DNA from 3 places in the Methylocystis sp. H4A genome. Region 2 is predicted to be linked to each of the others. Evidence: riboswitches for the same ligand, from Rfam matches in the RefSeq annotation. Region 2 holds a riboswitch; each other region holds the start of a gene.
The links. Region 2 has a riboswitch for thiamine pyrophosphate ahead of IYW40_RS08735 (FAD-dependent oxidoreductase). Riboswitches for the same ligand answer to the same signal wherever they lie in the genome.
Positions count from the first base shown of each region.

Region 1: linked by a shared signal. The riboswitch ahead of IYW40_RS10695 (FAD-dependent oxidoreductase) and the one ahead of IYW40_RS08735 (FAD-dependent oxidoreductase) in region 2 are both predicted to bind thiamine pyrophosphate.
Region 3: linked by a shared signal. The riboswitch ahead of thiC (phosphomethylpyrimidine synthase ThiC) and the one ahead of IYW40_RS08735 (FAD-dependent oxidoreductase) in region 2 are both predicted to bind thiamine pyrophosphate.

Region 1 covers NZ_JADNQY010000024.1:68,550-70,793, reverse strand. The annotation lists gene IYW40_RS10705 (thiazole synthase) at 1-265, opposite strand, end outside; gene thiS (sulfur carrier protein ThiS) at 279-422, opposite strand; gene IYW40_RS10695 (FAD-dependent oxidoreductase) at 397-1,455, opposite strand; TPP riboswitch at 1,473-1,606, opposite strand; gene IYW40_RS10690 (hypothetical protein) at 1,769-2,244, shown strand, end outside.
Region 2 covers NZ_JADNQY010000022.1:168,067-170,310, forward strand. The annotation lists gene thiS (sulfur carrier protein ThiS) at 8-151, opposite strand; gene IYW40_RS08735 (FAD-dependent oxidoreductase) at 126-1,184, opposite strand; TPP riboswitch at 1,202-1,335, opposite strand; gene IYW40_RS08740 (hypothetical protein) at 1,498-2,094, shown strand.
Region 3 covers NZ_JADNQY010000020.1:158,624-160,867, forward strand. The annotation lists gene thiC (phosphomethylpyrimidine synthase ThiC) at 1-1,124, opposite strand, end outside; TPP riboswitch at 1,223-1,316, opposite strand; gene IYW40_RS06785 (carbonic anhydrase family protein) at 1,378-2,193, opposite strand.

The DNA of each region.
Region 1 (2,244 bases), on a different contig from region 2:
CCATTTGCGCGGTCGCGATCGCCTCCTTGGCGGTGCGGCAGCCGGCGGTATTGGGGAGCACGCGCACGCCGACGTCGCGGATGAGGCTCCAGAAAGCCTCGCCCGCGCGCGCCCCGCCGGCCTCGCGCCGGAGCGAGACGGTGACGATCTCGCATCCCGATGCGCGAATGGCCTCGGCGAGGATGGCTGGCGAGGGATAGCGCGCAGTGCCGAGCAGCAGCCGCGAGGCCACCGCGCCGTCGTAAAGCGTCACCGGGTCATTCATGCATCAAACTCGCTCACCCGCCCTGTCTCGGCGTCACGATCTCAACGGCGTCGCCTTCGCGAAGCCGCGTCTCGGCGCGGTCCCTGGCGCGCACGAACTCCTGATTCAGAGCGGTGCCGACGGTCTTTTCATCATACCCCAGTTCGTCCAGCAGCATTTGCAACGTCGTCGCGCTCACATCCTGCGGCCGCCCGTTGATTTGAATCAGCATCCATCACCTCTGGGAAATGTCCGTCGTTTACAATGACCTCAGCCGCGCGGCGCGCCAGCGCCGGCGCAAGCAGGAATCCGTGGCGGTAGAGCCCATTGATATAGAGAGTGCGACCCCGCTTCAAAAGACGTGGCAGATTGTCGGCGAAAGCGGGTCGGAGGTCCGAGCCGGTCTCGACAATTTCGGCCTCGGCGAAGGCCGGGTGGACCGCAAAGGCGGAGTTGATGAGTTCGACGACCGACCGCGCGGTGACCCGCGCGCGCTCCTCATTCTCGATCATCGTCGCGCCGACCATGAACAGCCCGTCGCCGCGCGGCACGACATAAACCGGCCGGCGCGGATGCAGCATGCGCACCGGACGCGCCAGGGAAATCTCCTCGCTGCGCAGGATCAGCATTTCGCCCTTCACGCCGCGCAGGCCGGGAAGCGCGTCGCGCGCCGCGAAGCCGCGGCAGTCGATTATCCAATCCGGGATCGTCTCCAGTCCGGCGGCGTCCTGCTGAAACTGCAGCGTCACATTCGGCAGTTTCGCGAGGCGCTCGGTCAGCGCGATGAGCGCCGCCCGGGGATCGAGATGCGCTTCTTGCCGAAAAAACAACGCGGCGTCGAAGCGCCCGGTGAGATCTGGCTCAAGCGCCGCGATCGCCTTTGCGTCCAGCGATTCGAAATTGCGCGTGCGTCGGGCGAAGTCGGCGAGCTCTGCCCGCTCCCGAGCCGGCGTCACGACAAGACTGCCGGCGACCGTCGCGACGCCGAGCTCGCGCGACCAGAAGTCGAGCGCTTCTTCGCCGAGCGTCGCGACCAGGGGCTCGGCGCTTTCCAGTTCGCACCAGGGCGCGATCATGCCGCCGGCGAAGCGCGAGCAGCCGAGGCCCGGCGCAGACTCGCGCTCGACGATCTCCACGTCCACGCCTTTCCTGGCGAGCGCATAGGCGGCGCAGAGTCCGGCGACGCCGGCGCCAATCACGCGCGCGAGCATGAGCGCCGCCTTTCGGGAAATTTCGCTGACACCATCCCTCCGCCAGTCTCAACTGGATCAGGTTCGAAGGGTCGCCGCCCCCCGCGTTTTCGCGCGTCTTGCGGCCTCTCAGCCCCGTGGCGGCGTCGTTGGAGCGCCGCCGGGCGGGCTCCCCCGGCGGACGTAGGCTGGCGCGAAGCGCAGAGGCAGTCAAGCGCGGCGCGCGACTCCTTTAGGTCGCCGCGCCGCGCCGGGGCTTGCCAGACGTCATATGATGGCTCAGTTTGCGCAAAGAAAAGCGCGCGAAAAAAGCGCAGCATAGCGGGAGAAAATCATGAGCTTCATCAGCAAAACGGTTAGCGTCCGCAGGACGTTGGCCGGCGCCGTTCTCTGTGGCCTGCTCGCCTGCGCGATTTCTGCGGCGCCGGCTGGCGCCGCGCAGCTTGGCGAATATTTTCCCATTCCGAATTCGCTGAGCCTCAGCGGGGTTCCGCGCGACTCGCTCCTGAAGATCCAGTCGAAATGGCTGCAGAACGGCCTCGACAATCTCAAGAAGGCGCGCGCTGACGCCGAAGCGGCGCTCGAAAAAGCCAAGTCCGACGCTCCGGACCAGGTCGCGGCGGCGGAGGAGAAGGTCAAGAAGCTCGATGCGATGATCGCCGAAACTCAGCAAGAACTCGCGCTGTCCGAGAACAATGATTCGTCGCACGACATTCAACGAGAGCGCAAACGCAACTTGCTGCTCGCTCTCAACCAGTGGATCAATGAGCTCAATCGCCTCGCCACAGAGCAGATGAAGATCGCGATCCT
Region 2 (2,244 bases):
AACTCGCTCACCCGCCCTGTCTCGGCGTCACGATCTCAACGGCGTCGCCTTCGCGAAGCCGCGTCTCGGCGCGGTCCCTGGCGCGCACGAACTCCTGATTCAGAGCGGTGCCGACGGTCTTTTCATCATACCCCAGTTCGTCCAGCAGCATTTGCAACGTCGTCGCGCTCACATCCTGCGGCCGCCCGTTGATTTGAATCAGCATCCATCACCTCTGGGAAATGTCCGTCGTTTACAATGACCTCAGCCGCGCGGCGCGCCAGCGCCGGCGCAAGCAGGAATCCGTGGCGGTAGAGCCCATTGATATAGAGAGTGCGACCCCGCTTCAAAAGACGTGGCAGATTGTCGGCGAAAGCGGGTCGGAGGTCCGAGCCGGTCTCGACAATTTCGGCCTCGGCGAAGGCCGGGTGGACCGCAAAGGCGGAGTTGATGAGTTCGACGACCGACCGCGCGGTGACCCGCGCGCGCTCCTCATTCTCGATCATCGTCGCGCCGACCATGAACAGCCCGTCGCCGCGCGGCACGACATAAACCGGCCGGCGCGGATGCAGCATGCGCACCGGACGCGCCAGGGAAATCTCCTCGCTGCGCAGGATCAGCATTTCGCCCTTCACGCCGCGCAGGCCGGGAAGCGCGTCGCGCGCCGCGAAGCCGCGGCAGTCGATTATCCAATCCGGGATCGTCTCCAGTCCGGCGGCGTCCTGCTGAAACTGCAGCGTCACATTCGGCAGTTTCGCGAGGCGCTCGGTCAGCGCGATGAGCGCCGCCCGGGGATCGAGATGCGCTTCTTGCCGAAAAAACAACGCGGCGTCGAAGCGCCCGGTGAGATCTGGCTCAAGCGCCGCGATCGCCTTTGCGTCCAGCGATTCGAAATTGCGCGTGCGTCGGGCGAAGTCGGCGAGCTCTGCCCGCTCCCGAGCCGGCGTCACGACAAGACTGCCGGCGACCGTCGCGACGCCGAGCTCGCGCGACCAGAAGTCGAGCGCTTCTTCGCCGAGCGTCGCGACCAGGGGCTCGGCGCTTTCCAGTTCGCACCAGGGCGCGATCATGCCGCCGGCGAAGCGCGAGCAGCCGAGGCCCGGCGCAGACTCGCGCTCGACGATCTCCACGTCCACGCCTTTCCTGGCGAGCGCATAGGCGGCGCAGAGTCCGGCGACGCCGGCGCCAATCACGCGCGCGAGCATGAGCGCCGCCTTTCGGGAAATTTCGCTGACACCATCCCTCCGCCAGTCTCAACTGGATCAGGTTCGAAGGGTCGCCGCCCCCCGCGTTTTCGCGCGTCTTGCGGCCTCTCAGCCCCGTGGCGGCGTCGTTGGAGCGCCGCCGGGCGGGCTCCCCCGGCGGACGTAGGCTGGCGCGAAGCGCAGAGGCAGTCAAGCGCGGCGCGCGACTCCTTTAGGTCGCCGCGCCGCGCCGGGGCTTGCCAGACGTCATATGATGGCTCAGTTTGCGCAAAGAAAAGCGCGCGAAAAAAGCGCAGCATAGCGGGAGAAAATCATGAGCTTCATCAGCAAAACGGTTAGCGTCCGCAGGACGTTGGCCGGCGCCGTTCTCTGTGGCCTGCTCGCCTGCGCGATTTCTGCGGCGCCGGCTGGCGCCGCGCAGCTTGGCGAATATTTTCCCATTCCGAATTCGCTGAGCCTCAGCGGGGTTCCGCGCGACTCGCTCCTGAAGATCCAGTCGAAATGGCTGCAGAACGGCCTCGACAATCTCAAGAAGGCGCGCGCTGACGCCGAAGCGGCGCTCGAAAAAGCCAAGTCCGACGCTCCGGACCAGGTCGCGGCGGCGGAGGAGAAGGTCAAGAAGCTCGATGCGATGATCGCCGAAACTCAGCAAGAACTCGCGCTGTCCGAGAACAATGATTCGTCGCACGACATTCAACGAGAGCGCAAACGCAACTTGCTGCTCGCTCTCAACCAGTGGATCAATGAGCTCAATCGCCTCGCCACAGAGCAGATGAAGATCGCGATCCTCAAGGACGGCGCCGAGGCCATGGCGGCGCAAAACCGGAATTATCAATTGTCGGAACAGGCGGACAATCTCGAAAAAGCCAAGCGCGACCCGAGTTTCGAAGATTGGGGCGTGACGAAGTAATCTTAAGCGGGCAATCCGGGGTCAGGACTCATTGACCGAGTGTGCCGTCGATGAGTTGAGGAGACGGGCGGCTGTCCGTAGGGCTTTCCAATGACCCCACAATTACCGCCTTTGAACGGTCGCCCGATGGCGGCAAGGGATTGGCGCGGG
Region 3 (2,244 bases), on a different contig from region 2:
AGACCGTCGCCGAGCGAGAAGGACACGTCATATTTGCGCATGATGTCGCAGATCTCGTCGAAGCGCTCGTAAAGGAAGCTCTCCTTATGCTTCGACAGGCACCAGCGCGCCAGGATCGAGCCGCCGCGCGAGACGATGCCGGTGACGCGATTGGCGGTCAGCGGCACATAGGCGAGGCGCACGCCGGCGTGGATCGTGAAGTAATCCACGCCCTGCTCCGCCTGCTCGATCAGCGTGTCTTTGAAAACTTCCCAGTCGAGCTTCAGCGCATCGCCGCCCACCTTTTCCAAAGCCTGATAGATCGGCACGGTGCCGATCGGCACGGAGGCGTTGCGGATGATCCAGTCGCGGATGTTGTGAATGTTGCGGCCGGTGGAGAGGTCCATCACCGTGTCGGCGCCCCAGCGGATCGCCCACACCATCTTTTCGACCTCATCCGCAACGGACGAGGTGACGGCCGAGTTGCCGATGTTGGCGTTGACCTTCACCAGGAAGTTGCGGCCGATGATGACCGGCTCGAGTTCCGGGTGATTGACATTCGCCGGAATGATGGCGCGGCCGCGCGCGACCTCCTCGCGCACAAATTCGGGCGTGACGAATTCGGGTATCGACGCGCCAAAGCTCTCGCCGTCGGCGATGCGTTCTTTCGCGACGTCAAGCGCGCGCTCGCGGCAGAGGTTCTCGCGATGCGCGACATAGATCATTTCTTCCGTAATGATCCCTGCGCGGGCGAACTCAAGCTGAGTGACGGGCTGCGCGCCGGCCGCTCGATGAAGCCTGCGCGCGGCGGGGCATGGCGGCACGAGGCGCTCGCCTTCAGCGAAGCCATTGTCTTCGGGCTTGATGCCGCGGCCCTGGTAGGCCTCCAAACCAGCGCGCGTCGCGAGCCAGGGACGCGCCGAGGGCAATCCCGCCGAAAGGTCGGGCGTGAAGGATGCGCAGGTATAGGGTCCTGAAGGGTCGTAGACCCGAAGCGGCGGCTCGCCCGACGATGGATCGAGCGCGATCTCGCGGTAGGGAACGCGAATGTCGTCGCGTTGCTTCGGCGAGGAATAGACCTTGCGCGATTTCCCGATCGGCCCGGTGGTGACGTTCGCCGGCATACGCTTGTCGTGGATGTTCATGATCGCGCTCCTTCATCGCGCTTCGTCAAGGGAAGCGGACGCTGAGTCAGGAAGACGAAGGAGGGATGCGCTATCACAGCGTCGACGCGAGGCGCCGTTCGCTTCTTCGCTGGCCTTCCCTACGCCGGCATGACCCGGATCAGGTTCGACGGGTGCTTCTCAGCCGCGCTTGCGGCGCCCCTCGCCATCGTGGTGAAGCTAGCGCGTCGAGCCTGCGGGAGCAAGGTGGTCGATCTTGCGTGTAGCGCCGAAGTCAGTTTCTCAGGATCAATCGGCCATGAAGCGGCTGAAGCTCCCTTGCGCTGTCGGGATAGAGCGCCTTGAACCGATCAATATCCTCCTTCGCGGCCTCAGTGCTCGCACGCGCGACGATCCAGGTTACGATTTCCGTGTGCGGGTTGGTCGTCAGAGATCCTTCATAGCGAAAAATGTTCTTCAGCTTCCCGCCCGGAAGCATTTCGGCCGGACTGAAGGACTCGCTGAGCCTTGACTGATGCTTTGTCGTGGGCGCTGCAGCCATGACCGTCGCGAAGGCCTCGTTTTTTTTGCCGGCTCTGACGAGCGCACCCACTACCATCAAATCCTTGTCGTCGCCCTTATGCACGAAATGGACTTCCATATCTGTTCGCTTTCCCTCGATCGTATGTTCGCTGGGGGCGTGGAAGTGAAACTGCTTCAATTTGAACACTCGCCCATCCATCTTGGAAAAGCTGCCGTCACCCACAACCGCCTGTATGGTGTGGCCGTCGTTCTTAATTTTGCAGGCCTGCCGGCGCCATTCCAAAGCGGGCGATCGTACGTCGGCTTTCACAGCGTTCTGCAGAGCTACGGGGGATTGTTCTCGATCAGGGATGCAGGTTGATTCCCTCTCCAATTCCTTCCGAACAAATGGTTCGTCGGAGTCGAGGCCCTCAACCGACTCAAAGTTCCAATTTTTTGGCGTATCTCCCCGAGATAGCGCTGAACAAAGTGGGCAGCTTGCCAAGCCGAATACAAGTGACCGACGCGAAATTCCCAACATAATACCGCTCCTAGAAAATATACCGCTCTCAAAAATGCTCCCTAACATCGCTCCGATTCAAGTCTCGAAACAAGGCAATTTTCTTACCGTCGAAACCCA